2 regions of the Streptomyces sp. NBC_00669 genome follow, and region 2 is predicted to be linked to the other one. Evidence: riboswitches for the same ligand, from Rfam matches in the RefSeq annotation. Region 2 holds a riboswitch; the other holds the start of a gene.

Region 1 (7,064 bases), 360 kb from region 2:
CACAGGTACGGGTCGAGGTTGCGGCCCGGCCGGCCGGTGGCGAGCGCGTGGTAGCCCGGGTCGATGTAGTCGGGGCCGACCTTGTGCGGGGACACCGCGAGGCCACGCGCGGCGAAGGCGGCCATCAACCCGGTGGCGACCGTGGTCTTGCCGCTGCGCGAGGACGGCGCGGCGATCACGAAGCGCGGCACCGAGGCCCGGCCCGCGGCAGAGGCCGAAACCGTACCCGTACCCGTACCCGTACTCGTACCCGTGGCGGAAGCCGCAGCCGTGCGCGCCGTCCGGCCCGCCGCCGTACCGGCGTCCTGGCTCACCACTCGATCCCCCGCTGCCCCTTCTGCCCGGTGTCCATCGGGTGCTTGACCTTCGCCATCTCGGTCACCAGGTCGGCGTGGTCGAGCAGTTCGGCCGGTGCGTTGCGCCCGGTGACGACCACGTGCTGGCTGCCGGGACGGTCCCGCAGCACCCCCACCACCTCGTCCACCGGCACCCATCCCCAGTGCATCGGGTACGCGAACTCGTCCAGTACGTACAGCCGGTAGGTCTCCGCGGCCAGGTCCCGCTTGACCTGCTCCCAGCCCTCCCGGGCCGCCTCCTCGCTGGAGGCGAGGTCGCGCTGCACCCACGACCAGCCCTCGCCCATCTTGTGCCAGGCGACCGTGCCGCCCTCGCCGGAGGCGCCCAGCACCCGCAGTGCCCGCTCCTCCCCGACCTTCCACTTCGCCGACTTGACGAACTGGAACACCCCCACCGGCCAGCCCTGGTTCCAGGCCCGCAGCGCCAGCCCGAACGCGGCCGTCGACTTGCCCTTGCCCGGACCGGTGTGCACGATCGTCAGCGGCCGGTTGCGCCGCTGACGTGTCGTCAACCCGTCCTCCGGCACCACACTCGGCTGTCCCTGCGGCATTACGCGGCCCTCCGTACGTCCTTGACCAGCGCGGACACCGTGTCGGCCCGCAACTCCTGCAGCGTCACCGCGGTGGCGCCCAACTCCCGTGCCAGCGCGCCCGCCAGGCCCAGCCGTACCGGACCGGCCTCGCAGTCCACCACCACCGACGCCGCCCCGGACGCGGCCAGCAGCCGGGCCGCGCGCGCCGCCCGCGGCAGCGGCTCGGGTCCGCCGGTGGCCCGCCCGTCGGTCACCACCACCAGCAACGGCCGCCGCGAGGGGTCCCGCAGCCGCTCCACCCGCAGCACCTCGTGCGCCCGCAGCAGCCCCGCGGCCAGCGGCGTACGGCCCCCGGTCGGCAGCTTCTCCAGCCGCGCCGCGCCGGCGTCCACCGACGACGTCGGCGGCAGCGCCAACTCCGCGCCCGCGCCCCGGAACGTCACCAGGCCGACCTTGTCCCGCCGCTGGTACGCGTCCAGCAGCAGCGACAGCACCGCGCCCTTCACCGCGCCCATCCGCCGCCGCGCCGCCATCGAACCCGACGCGTCCACCACGAACAGCACGAGGTTGCCCTCCCGGCCCTCCCGCACCGCCTGCCGCAGATCCTCCCGCCGCACCACCAGGCCGCGCCCGTCGCGGCCCCGCGCCCGCTGGTGCGGCGCCGCCGCCCGTACGGTCGCCGTCAGGTGCAGCGCGGCCAGCCGGCCGTGCGGCTGCTCCGCCCCGGTGGTGCGCCCGTGCGCCGTCCGGGCCCGCGAGCGCCGCCCCGCCGCGCCCTCACCCAGCCCGGGCACGGTCAACGTCCGTGTCTTGTACGGTTCCCCGGCGGCGGACGGCGGCTGCTCGGAGGCGGCGGCGAGCGCGGAGCCGGCTCCCGCTCCCGTGTCCGCTCCCGGTTCCGTGCCGGTTCCCGGGTTCGGGGCAGCGGGGTCGGACCCGCCGTCCGGAGCGGGGGAGCCCGCCGCCGGGTCCACGCCCGGGTCGAGCTGCGGCGGCACCCCGCCCCCGCCGTCGGGCCCGCCGCCGTCCGGGCCGCCGTCGTCGGGGCCGCCGTCCGGATCGGGATCGGGGTCGGGCTCCGGCTCGTCCTGCGGGTCCCGGCCCTCGGCCTCGGCCCGCTCCGCCTCCTGCCGCGCCCGCTCCAGCGTCTCGTCCAGCTTCTCCTCGTCGAGGCCGGGCGCGTCGAACGGATTGCGGCGCCGACGGTGCGGCAGCGCCAGCAGCGCGGCCTGCCGTACGTCCGGGTCCGTCACCGCCGTGCGGCCCGCCCACGCCGCCAGCGCGGTCGCGGTCCGCGCCATCACGATGTCCGCGCGCATCCCGTCCACCTCGAACGCCGCACAGGTCGCCGCGATCTGCCGCAGCGCCGCGTCCCCGAGCACCACCGACGGCAGCAACTCCCGCGCGGCCGATATCCGTTCGCGCATCTCCTGCTCGTCGGCCGCCCACCGTGCCGCGAACCGCGCCGGGTCCGCGTCGTACGCCAGCCGCCGCCGTACGACCTCCACCCGCTGGTCGGTCTCGCGCGAGGCGGTGACCTCCACGGTCAGCCCGAACCGGTCGAGCAACTGCGGCCGCAGCTCGCCCTCTTCCGGGTTCATCGTGCCCACCAGCAGGAAGCGTGCCGCGTGCCGCACCGACACGCCCTCGCGCTCCACGTAACTCGCCCCCGTCGCGGCGGCGTCCAGCAGGACATCCACGAGGTGGTCATGGAGCAGATTGACCTCGTCGACGTAGAGAATCCCCCGGTGCGCGTCAGCCAGCAGCCCGGGCTCGAACGCCTTCACCCCCTCGGCGAGGGCCCGTTCGATGTCGAGCGCGCCGACCAGCCGGTCCTCCGAGGCGCCCACCGGCAACTCGACCAGCCGCGCGGGGCGCTGTACCCCTGCCTCGTCCACCGGGTGCGGCCCGTCCGGGCAGTCCGGGTCCGGGGCGGCGGGGGCGCAGCTGAACCGGCAGCCGGGAACCACCGCGAGATCGGGCAGCAGCGAGGCGAGCGCGCGGACGGTCGTGGTCTTGGCCGTCCCCTTCTCGCCTCGCACGAGGATGCCACCCACCGATGGGTTGATCGCGTTGAGCAGCAGCCCCAACCGTAGATCCTCCTGGCCGACGATCGCCGAGAACGGATAGGGAATGCTCATGAAGTGGCCACTCCTTCGAGTGAGAAGACGTTCGATCGGTCGGAGGTGGACTCGCACCCACCCTGCTGTGACGCGTGGTCTCCGCTGCCGAGGAGGTGATCCGGGCACGGCGAACCGCCCCGCCGTTCGGGCTCTCCGCTCCCCGCACGGGCGGGGGTGAACGCGGTCACGGCGCCCCCGGCGGCAGGAACGGCAGGCCGTCCGGCGGACCCTGCTCGATCAGCCGCAGCAGCGCGCCGGTGTCGGCGTGCTCCTCGATCAGATCGGCCAGCCGCTCCAACTGGCCCTCCCGCAGGGCCTCGAAGCGGGTGTCCGGGGCCGGCGCGAACCGCCGCCCGGCCGCCGCGGCCACCCGCGTGAGGAACGCCCGCCGGAAGCCGTCGCTCTCCAGCGAGCCGTGCCAGTGCGTGCCCCACACCGCGCCGACCCGGCAGCCGTCGAGGAACGGTTCGTCGCCGCCCAGGAGTTCGGCCACCCCGTGGTGGATCTCGTAGCCGCGCACCGGCTCGCCGTACTGCGTGCCCTCCGGGCGGGCGAGGGTCTTCTCGCGGGCGAAGCGGACCCGGACCGGCAGCAGGCCGAGGCCCGCGACCGTACCGGCCTTCGACTCCACGTCGTCCTCGATGCGTTCGGCGAGGAGTTGGAAGCCGCCGCAGATGCCGAGCACGGGGCGGCCCTCGGCGGCACGCCGGCGGACCGCGTCGGCCAGGCCGCGCTCGCGCAGCCAGGCCAGCGCGCGGACGGTGCCGCGGGTGCCGGGCAGCACCACCAGGTCGGCGTCGGCGAGTTCGTCCGGGCGGTCCACGAACCGCACCACCACACCGGGCTCGGCGGCGAGCGCGTCGAGGTCGGTGAAGTTCGACATCAGCGGAAGCGCGGCCACCGCCACCCGCAACACCTCGTCGCCGTACGGCGCTTCGACCGCGGACTCGCGCACGGCGCCGCGCAGCGACACCCGCAGCCCGTCCTCCTCGTCGATGCCCAGGCCGTGGGCGAAGGGGAGCACGCCGAGGGTGGGGCGGCCGGTGAGGCCGCGCAGCATGTCCAGGCCCGGCTGGAGCAGGGACACGTCGCCGCGGAACTTGTTCACTAGGTACCCCGCGACCAGCCGCTGGTCCTCCGGTGCGAGCAGCGCCGTCGTGCCGTAGAACGACGCGAAGACGCCGCCGCGGTCGATGTCGCCGACCACCATCACCGGCAGCCCGGCGCTCCTGGCCACGGCCATGTTGACGATGTCGGTGCGGCGCAGGTTGATCTCGGCGGGGCTGCCCGCGCCCTCGCAGATCACGGCGTCATGGCCGCGGCCCAGCTCCTCCAGGCACTCCACCACGGTGCCCAGCAACTCGGCCTGCCGGCCGCCGTGGTAGCCGCGGGCGCTCAGCTCGCCGACCGGCTTGCCCAGGACCACCACCTGGCTGCTGTGGTCGCCGCCGGGCTTGAGCAGCACCGGGTTCATCAGCGCCGACGGCTCCACCCGGGCGGCCTGCGCCTGCATCGCCTGCGCCCGGCCGATCTCGGCGCCCTCCCGGGTGACGTACGAGTTGAGCGACATGTTCTGGCCCTTGAACGGCGCGACCCGCAGGCCCCGCCGGGTCAGCCACCGGCAGATCCCGGCGGTCACCACGCTCTTGCCGGTGTCCGAGCCGGTCCCGGCGACCAGCAGCCCCTTCACGCCGTGCCTCTCTCGGTCGTGGCCGCGGGCGCCGCCCGGCGCGCGCCGCGTGCCGCCGACAGCAGCACCGACGCGCCCAGCGCCAGCGCGCCGACCCGGCGGGAGAGGCGGACCGCGCGCCGGATGTCGGCCGGCGCGGGCGGACGGAACCCGGCGCCCAGCACCGGGCGGTGCTCGGTGCGGCCGCCGTACGACAGGGTGCCGCCCAGCCGCAGCCGCAGCGCCCCCGCGAACGCGGCCTCGACCGGGCCCGCGTTGGGCGAGGGGTGGCGCGGCCCGTCCCGCCTGGCGGTGGCCAGCGCGGTCCGCGGATACGGTCCGGCCAGCGCGGCGAGCCCGGCGGTGAGCCGGGCGCCCGGGTAGCCGACGGCGTCGTCCAGCCGCGCGGCGGCCCACCCGAACCGCAGGTGGCGCGGGGAGCGGTGGCCGACCATCGCGTCCAGGGTGTTGGCGGCGCGGAAGCCGACCAGCCCGGGCACACCGGCCAGGCCGCCCCACACGAGCGCGCCGACCACCGCGTCCGAGGTGTTCTCCGCGACCGACTCCACCACGGCGCGGGCGATCGCGTCGGCGTCCAGCGCGGCCGGGTCCCGCCCGCACAGGTGCGGCAGCCGGGCGCGGGCGGCGGCCACGTCCCCCGCCTCCAGCGCCGCGCCGATGGTGCGGGCCTCCCGTGCGAGCGAGGTGCCGCCGAGTACGGACCAGGTGGTGGCGGCGGTCAGCGCGACGGACAGCGCCGGGCGGCCGCGCACCGCCCGCTCCGTCAGCGCGGCGGCGGCCACGGCGCCGCCGACGCACAGCGCCGCGTACGCGGTTCCGGTGCCCCGGTCGTCGCGCCACAGCCGCTTCTCCAGGGCCCCCGCGGCCCGCCCGAACCCGGCCACCGGGTGGCCGCGGCGCGGGTCGCCGATCAGGAGGTCGCCGAGGAAGCCGAGCGCGGCGCCGTACGCGAAGGCGCGGTCGGCACGGGTCATGTCCGGGTCATCTCGGCGGCCGAACGGCCGGCGGCCTGCGTGCAGGGCATCGCGAAGTCCTCACTCAGGGTCCGCGCCCTGGCTCGACGTGACCGGCGGTGAGAGTCTCCTGGCTCCCGGATCTACGCACTCCCGGGCCTTCCAGCCGGGCGGACCGGCCGTGACCTACAGGGTCGGGAGTGCACTCCCCGGTGACAGTGGCGGGACCGCGTCGGATTCGCACCGACTTCCTCTCCTGCCGCCGTATGGCTCCCGGCAGTTCACCACGCCCGCGGAAAGCCCGTCAACCGACCCCCCGGGGTGCCCCCGGCCTGCGGATTCAGGGACCACCTCCCGGTGGTGGGCGAACGGGGGTACTCCCCCTGGCTCCGCCGGGGACACCCCCGCCCAGGCGAAGCGCCGGGGGAGCGCCGTTCCCCGCGCCCCTTCGGGCGTGCGCCACTGTGGTGCCCGTCTCGTTCCCGGCCGGGGGGCCGGTGGCCTGCTGAGCGCGCCGTTTGCCGCGCCCCCTGGTTGGTGACCCTCTTTTCGCGAAAGCAGCCGCACCCACCCAAGGGCGCGGGGCACTTGCCGACGGGCCACCGCGCACCGCGTGAGGAACGTCGACCGAAAGGGGCAGGGCCCGGGGGCGCCCGGGGAGGGAGCCGCACTCACGTAGGGCGCGGCCCCCCGCAGGACTACCCGGCGATGAGGTGGATTCCGTAGGCGACGGCGGCAGCACATGCGGCGAAACAGACATACGCACCGGTGCGGGTGAGCACCGCGGTGCCGCCGGTACCGCCCCGCCGGGACAACCCGACGATTCCGAGCGTGAAGACGCCCACGAGGCCGACCGTGGAGAGGAGGGTGACAGCGAAGACCGTGCCGAGCGCGTGCCAGTCGATGCTCATGACGTGCCCTTTCAGACCGTGGTGGGAGTGGAGGCGGCAGGCGGCACGACGGCGGGGATCACCGGGCCGGCGGGCGGCACGTCGGGGGAGGGGGTGTGCGCGGGAGGCGCGGGAACGGTGGGAGCCGCCGTGGTGTCGGCGACGGTCACCGGGACGATCTGGACGGCCGGTACGGCCGGGGCGGATATGGGGGCGGGCGCCTCCGCGGCCGCGGTCTCCTGCGTCGCGGCCACCGCACCCACGGGCTCGTTGACGTTCGCGTGCGTGACCGGCTTGCGGCGGGCCGCCGTCCGGACCGCCACGCACACCGCGAGGCCGAGCACCCCGACCGTGGTGACACCCCAGGTGCCGCGGTCGGCGAGGTAGGCGGCGCCGCCCGCGACCAGGCCCGCCGCCGGCAGGGTCAGCCCCCAGGCGGCGACCATCCGCCCGGCGGTGCCCCAGCGGACCACCGCCCCGGTGCGGCCGAGCCCGGCGCCCAGCACCGACCCGGTGCAG
Region 2 (7,064 bases):
AGGTGGGCGCGCTGGGCGGCGGCGCGCTGCGGGTACGCCTGGGCGCGGCGGCCGTCGGCGTCGGTGACGGCCGCGACCCTGGCGCGTACCGCCGGGTCGCGGGTGATCGGCGAGGCCGCGCGGGAGGCCAGGTCGGCCCGGTTGGCGGCGATCTGCGCGGCGATGGCGTCGGTGCCCTGCGCCAGGCCCTTGGCGAGCGTGACGATCTCGGCGGTCTTCTGCCGGGCGAAGGCGAGCCAGCGCAGCACCTGCGGGTCGATGTCCTGTTCGGGCGCGGTGTCCAGCGGCACGTGCAGCAGGGAGCAGGAGGCGGCCACGTCGACCTGGCCGGCGAGGCCGAGCAGGGTGGCCAGGGTGGCCAGCGACGTCTCGTAGTCGTTGATCCAGATGTTGCGGCCGTTGACGACGCCGGCCACCAGCCGCTTGCCGGGCAGCCCGCCGACGGCGGCGAGGTCGTCGAGGTTGGCGGCGGCCGCGCCGGTGAAGTCGACGGCCAGGCCGTCGATCGGGGCCTTCACCAGGATCGGCAGCGCCTCGCCGAGCCGGTCGAAGTAGGAGGCGACGAGCAGCTTCGGCCGGTCGGTGAGAGTGCCCAGCGCGCGGTAGGCGCGGGCGGCGGCGTCCAGCTCGGCGGGCGTACGGTCCTGGACCAGGGCGGGCTCGTCGAGCTGCACCCACCGGGCGCCGGCGGCCCGCAGGTCGGCGAGCACCTCGGCGTACACCGGCAGCAGCCGGTCCAGCAGGGTCAGCGGCTCGAAGTCGGCCGGCACCCCGGGGGCGGGCTTGGCGAGCAGCAGGTAGGTGACGGGGCCGACCAGCACCGGCCGCGGGGTGTGCCCGAGCGCGAGGGCCTCCCGCAGCTCGCCGACCTGCTTTGCGGAGTCGGCGGCGAAGACCGTGTCCGGGCCCAACTCGGGGACCAGGTAGTGGTAGTTGGTGTCGAACCACTTCGTCATCTCCAGCGGCGCCACGTCCTGGGTGCCGCGGGCCATCGCGAAGTAGCTGTTGAGCGGGTCGGCACCGACGGCGGCACGGTGCCGCTCGGGGACGGCGCCGACCATGACGCTGGTGTCCAGGACGTGGTCGTAGTACGAGAAGTCGCCGGTGGGCACCTCGTGGACGCCGGCCTCGGCGAGTTGCCGCCAGTTGGCGCGGCGCAGTCCGGCCGCCGTCTCCCGGAGGGCGTCCGCGGTGACCCGGCCCTTCCAGTAGCCCTCGACGGCCTTCTTCAGTTCCCGGTGCTGTCCCTGGCGGGGGTAGCCGTACACGGTGGCCCGTGCTGCCGCGGCTGCGGGCTTTGCTGACACGGAAATCTCCTTCGCGAGATGTCTCCCTGGCATCCCGGAGACGGGACGCGGACGCGAAGGCGGCGAACAGGACGGACCGAACACGCCCGGTTCGAGGACGCTCCACCGCCTGACATGTGCGCCGACCCGCCCACGAGGTCACCGGGACATCCGCACGCGATCGGTCGCGTACGGGCAACGGGCAGGTCTTCGGACTCGTGGGCACGCCTGCCGGGGCAGGCACCTACTGGCCGTCGCTTCCCAGGTCCGCGCCGCGGACCCAGTGCTGATGGCGGCGATCGTTCCCACTTACCGCTGCGGGGCAGTCCCGGATTCCCACCGGGTTCCCTCTTACGACGCGCCTGCCTGGCGGGCAGGGCGAACCAGCTGCACCCGCCAGCCTAGATCGCCCGGGTGCCTTTGGCTCGGCACCGCCCACATCCCGGAACGTGTCAGAGGTGATCCGGTTCCCGGCACACCGTCTCCGTCGGCTCCTCGCCGGGTCGGGCTCTCCCCCCGGCGGACGGAAGGCGTCGGGGGCCGCGCCTGCCCACCAGCCAGGAGGCGCCCCTCCCGCACCACCGCCCCCTTCCGGGCGGCGCCGGTACCCGCAGACGGGTGAGTGCCTCGCACGTTCGGCCCAACACGGCGATTTATCCTAGTTGTTGGATATTGTGCGGCGTACGTTCGGCGGTGCCCATGCGTCTCCCCGCACATCTGGAACAGGAGAAGTCCTTTGGCGACATCCGCTGCTCTTCCCACTCTCCGCAGCCGCATCATCGTCGGCGCGAGCGCGCTGACCACCGCTGTGGCGCTCGGCACCACGCTGCTCGGCGCGACGGCCGCCCAGGCCGCCACCCCGGCCCGCCCGTACGGCACCGTCGTCGCCGGTGACGGCGTCGTCCAGCGCCAGTTCCCCAGCACGGACTCGTCCGTGAAGGGCTCCCTCGCGTACCACCAGCAGGTCGGCCTGCGCTGCAAGGTCCACGCCCAGAACATCGCGGGCAACGACATCTGGTACCTGCTGCGCGACAACTCCAACTGGGTCTCGGCCAAGTACGTGGACAACACCGGCACCGTCTCTCTGTGCAAGGACGTCCTGCGCAGCAGCACCGCCGTGATGAACGCGGTGCCGAAGGGCGCCAAGGGCTGACCGTCCCACGGTGTACGGGCATCCCGGAGCCGCGGCAGGTCCCGCGCGCGGCTCCGGGCCGCCACGTCGGATTCCCCGAGTCCCCGCGTTCGCCGCGTTCGCCGCATTCCCCGAGTTCCCCGCGCTCCCCGCGTACCCGAGCCCGCTGCCGGGAGCCCTGGCGGCGGCCGGTCAGTCGGAGTTCAGCCACACCAGCATCGCGGGGCCGTCCGGTGTGATCACCGGTACCCATGCCTCGTCGGCCGCACCGAACCGGCTGTCGTCCAGCCGCAGGGGGTACGGCTCCTCGCTGGTCCCGTCGGACACCCAGTAGCGGAGAGTCCCGATGATGCCGCGAAGCCGCTCCCGCCTGGCGTCCGGCCAGGTGCTGTGCCGGGTGCCCGCACCGCGGAAGTCCCGCTCGAACAGCTCGCGCAGCGCGTCCAGCCCGTCCGGCTCGAAGAGCGGCACCAGGAAACCCTCGACCTGCCCCTGCCGGCAGGCGGTCCCGCCGTACTGCTGCTGGTAGACCACTCCCGTCGCCGCCTCGACGACCGCGTACAGCCATCCGCCGGCGCTGCCGTCGGGGTCGAGGAAGACGAAGCGCCGGGAGCCCATGACGGCAGTCTCCCGGGCCGGCGCCCGCGCGCTCAACGGCGTTTCCCGCGAGGCGAGTCGGCACGGCCGACGGGCGAGGCGCGTCAGAGGCTCCGGCCGGCGGGTCCGGCGAGTCTGGACAGGATCGGCAGCGTCAGCGCGAGCCACGCCGTGCCCAGCAGCCAGCCGCCCAGCTCGTCGGTGGGCCACTGCACGCCGAGGTAGATCCGGGTGGCGCTGATGGCGGCCGCCCACAGCAGGCAGGCCAGCACGTCGAACCGGACCGCCCCGCGGGGCGCGTCGCTGCGCAGGACCGCCCAGGCGAGAAGTCCCGCGGTGAGCACGGACGTCGTGGCGTACCCGGAGGGGAACGCCCAGTCGGTGCTGAGCACCGCCCAGTCGGTCACCGGCGGTCGGGGCCGGGCCAGCGCGAAGACGACCGCGAGGCGGACCGCCTGCCCGGTCAGCAGGATGACCACCGCGCCGAGGGCCGCCGACACCTCCCGCCGCGAAGCCGTCCGGTGCGCGCACCCGGTCCAGCCGGCCAGCATCACCGCGATGTACGGCAGCGGGCCGGCCCCGGTCGAGTCCAGCAGGTGGGCGACCGCGGTGAGATCGGCCGACCGATGGGCCACCGCCCAGTGGTGCAGGACCCGGTCGGGTCCGATCGGTGCGCCGTCGCGCGCGCTCAGCGCCCACAGCAGCAGCCCGAACAGGGCCGCGAACAGCGCGAACAGGGCGAGCGCCGGCCCGGCCCGGCGGACCCGGCCGGGCCGCGGCCCGGAACCGGTCCGGCCGCACGGCGAGCCGCCGCGGTGCGGGGCGCATCCGCACAGGGCGACCGCGACCCGCGTACGGCGTGGCCACAGGCCGCGCCGGTGCCGGGGCGAGGCCCCGCTGACGGTGGACGCTGGGATCATCGCGCTGCCGCTCCGCATCCGTTGCCGGGTCGGGCCGCTCCGGCGGACCCGAATGTCTACAGCACTGTAGACGTTCGGCGCGGCGGTGGACAGCGAGGGGCGCGCGTCAGGCGCCGAGAAGTCCGCGTCCGAGCCAGTCCTTCGCGTCGCGTACGCCCGGCAGCGCGAAGAAGTACCCGCCGCCGACCGGCGAGGTGTAGTCGACCAGCGGCTCGTCGACGAGCCTGGTCTGGGTGGCCTCGAACTGCCGGACCACGTCCTGCTGGTAGCAGCAGAAGACCAGGCCCATGTCGAGATCGCCCACCGCGTCGATGCCGCGGTCGTAGTTGAAGCCGCGGCGCAGGATGCGGGAGTCGTCGCTGCGCGCGGTGCGCGGATTGGCCAGCCGGATGTGCGCGTCGAGCGGGATCGCGTTGCCGTGCGGGTCCTTGGCGTACTGCGGCGTGTCGCCTTCCTGGGCGCCGTCGAGCGGGGCTCCGGTGTCCTTGCGGCGGCCGAACATCTTCTCCTGCTCGGTGAGGGAGACCCGGTCCCAGAACTCGACCAGCATCCGGATGATCCGGATCACCTGGTAGCTGCCGCCGCGGGCCCAGGCAGGTTCGCCGAGCGCGTCGGTGACCCAGACGAGCCGGTCCATCTCCCGCCCGGACGCCACGTCGGGATTGGCGATGCCGTCCTTGAAGCCGAGCAGGTTGCGCGGGGTCCCGGTCGGCCGGGGCGCGCTGTGGAAACCGTCGACACGCCACTTGACCTGCATGGCGCCCCGCGTGTGCCGGGCGATGTCCCGCAGGGCGTGCAGCACGGTGTCGGTGCTGCCGGCGCAGATCTGCAGGCTCAGGTCGCCGTGGCTCTCCGCCGCCTGGAGGTTGTCGTTGGGGAAGGTGCGCATGGGCGCGAGCCGGCGCGGCTTCGCGGCGGACAGGCCGTAGCGGTCGTCGAACAGGGACGACCCGACGCCCACGGTCACCGTCAGCGCGTCCGCGGGGACCGTGGGGCCGAGGATGCCGTTGTCGGAGGGCGGGGCGCCGACGCCGAGGTCGGCCGGGGCGCCGCCGGCGGTCAGGAAACGGGCGCGGTCGGTGATCGTGCGGAGCAGGCCGGCGAGTTCGGCCCTGGTGTCGGCGATGACGTCGAACGACACGAAGGCCGCGGCGGCCGGCGTCGGCGTGGTGATGCCGGCCTGGTGGGCACCGTGGAAGGCGACCGGTGCCGCCCGGCCGGGCTCGGCCGCGTGCGCGCTGTCGCCACCGAGCGCCGTGGTGACGGCGGCGCCGCCGCCGGCCAGGGCGGTGGCCCCGGCCCCGACACCGAGCGCCGTCCTCACGAACGACCGGCGGCCGGCGTCCCTCGGGCAGCCCCCCTGGGAGGGCTCGGGGTGAGCGGAGTCGGGCATGGACGGCGTCCCTTCCGGACCTCCCGAGCGGCGCTGCCGGTCGAGCGGTCCACGGATGTGGTCATACGGGGGTGGTCGGTCGTACGGATGCGGTGGTACGGGTACGGACGCGGTCGTGCCGACGGCGGCGCGCGGGTCGGCGGGACGCCGAAGGGGCCCCGGATCAGCCGGACTTGCGGACTTCGAGCAGATCGGGGATCGGGGCGAGGTCTTCCAGGAGCTGTCCGGTGGCCCCGTTGATCCGCGCCCGGGCGGTCGGGTCGAGCGACTCCACCGGAGTCCATCCGCCGCTGTTTCCGGAACCGCTCTTGCCCGAGGCGCTCTTGCCCGAGGCGCCCTGGTGGGCCGCGTCCAGCAGCGCCTGCAGGCGCGCGACATCGGCGTCCACGGTCGCCGGCAGCCGCGGATCGCGCGCGGAGATCAGCGGACGCAGCACGCGCAGCAACTCCTTCGTGCCCGCGAGGTCGGCGTCCGCGGTGGCCAGGTTGGTGCCGCTGCCCTGGTCCGTGGCACCGGTCAGCTCGAACTGGAGGGTGTTCTCCAGGATCTCGTGGCAGCGCAGCGGCAGGTCCGACGGGTCGAAGTCCTGTCCGGGGAAGGCCGTACGCAGCTCGCGGACGTCGCTGCCGAGCCGTTGCACGTACGGCATCAGGCCGGCCGCCGACTCGCCGTGCCACAGCCCGTACTCGATCCGGTGGAAACCGGTGAAGCGCGGGTCTCCGATCCCGCCCGACAGCCCGTCGGGACGGCCGTCGATCTGCCCGTCGAAGTCGGCGAACGTGCCGTACGCGGCGCCGAGGGACGCGTAGGTGCGGTGGGCGGTGAGCCAGTCCGCGCGTGCCGCGGCGAGCCGCCCGCCCCGGACGTCGGCCGTGAGCGTGTCCGTCTGGCGGACGAGGGTGGTGAGACCGGCGGCCACGTACGCCTTGTAGGCCGCGAGGGGCGGTCGCAGGTCGGACTCGGCGAGCGGGAGCACGGCCCGGGAGGTACCGCTGCCGCTGACCCGTACCGAGGCCGAGGTGACGGCCTTGCCGCCGGTCGGCACGCAGCGCCAGGCGTAGGTGCCGGCGCCGACGGTGGCGACCAGGTCCCGGGTGGTGCCGGGGGCCAGCCCCTCGATCTCGCCGTAGACCGCGTTGGTGGCCGGGTCGACGAGGTAGACCTCGGACGTCCTGCCGCCGGTGTTGTGCATCTGGAACGTCCGGCGGCCGGTCCCGGGCGCGGTGAAGCCCTTGCCGCAGTCCGACTCGGAGACGGCGACGGTCTGGGCGCCGGCGGGCTTGCCGTCGCTGAGGGCGACGACCAGGCCGGCGACCAGCGTGGGCACGGCGATCACCGTGACGGGAACGGCCCAGGCGGGGCGCCGCCGCGTTCGGCCCGTGGCGGCGGGGGAGGGGCCGGCGGCCGGTGCGCCCGCCTCCTCCGGCGCGTTCGCGCCCTTCGGCTGCGGCGAGGCGCCGGTGGAGGGAGCGGAGCCGCCGGTGGAGGGCGCGGCGGTGGACCCGGCGGCGGCGTGCGGCCGTTCGGCCGGTGCGCGGGGCGCTCTGACTCCTCGGACGAAGAGCGTCATCACCACCGCCAAGTACACGACGTAGGCGGCGACTTGGAGCCATGTCATGGTGGGGGTCAGATTCAGCACGCCCTGGACGAGGGTGGCGTACCAGGAACCGGCGTCGACGTGGCCGCTCAGGTCGACGGCGTACGCGGTGCGGCCCGGCAGCACCCGGCCCTCCTGG

Evidence for each region. Region 2 has a riboswitch for cobalamin ahead of metE (5-methyltetrahydropteroyltriglutamate--homocysteine S-methyltransferase). Riboswitches for the same ligand answer to the same signal wherever they lie in the genome.
Region 1: linked by a shared signal. The riboswitch ahead of OG896_RS31250 (cobalamin biosynthesis protein) and the one ahead of metE (5-methyltetrahydropteroyltriglutamate--homocysteine S-methyltransferase) in region 2 are both predicted to bind cobalamin.

Annotation. Positions count from the first base shown of each region.
Region 1 is NZ_CP109018.1:7,416,009-7,423,072, forward strand. It holds gene OG896_RS31230 (cobyrinate a,c-diamide synthase) at 1-191, opposite strand, end outside; gene cobO (cob(I)yrinic acid a,c-diamide adenosyltransferase) at 311-907, opposite strand; gene OG896_RS31240 (putative cobaltochelatase) at 907-3,030, opposite strand; gene OG896_RS31245 (cobyric acid synthase) at 3,197-4,702, opposite strand; gene OG896_RS31250 (cobalamin biosynthesis protein) at 4,699-5,676, opposite strand; cobalamin riboswitch at 5,779-5,909, opposite strand; gene OG896_RS31255 (hypothetical protein) at 6,354-6,566, opposite strand; gene OG896_RS31260 (inorganic phosphate transporter) at 6,578-7,064, opposite strand, start outside.
Region 2 is NZ_CP109018.1:7,777,639-7,784,702, forward strand. It holds gene metE (5-methyltetrahydropteroyltriglutamate--homocysteine S-methyltransferase) at 1-1,307, opposite strand, end outside; cobalamin riboswitch at 1,471-1,689, opposite strand; gene OG896_RS32870 (SH3 domain-containing protein) at 2,023-2,439, shown strand; gene OG896_RS32875 (DUF6210 family protein) at 2,611-3,036, opposite strand; gene OG896_RS32880 (phosphatase PAP2 family protein) at 3,120-3,935, opposite strand; gene efeB (iron uptake transporter deferrochelatase/peroxidase subunit) at 4,042-5,328, opposite strand; gene efeU (iron uptake transporter permease EfeU) at 5,492-7,064, opposite strand, start outside.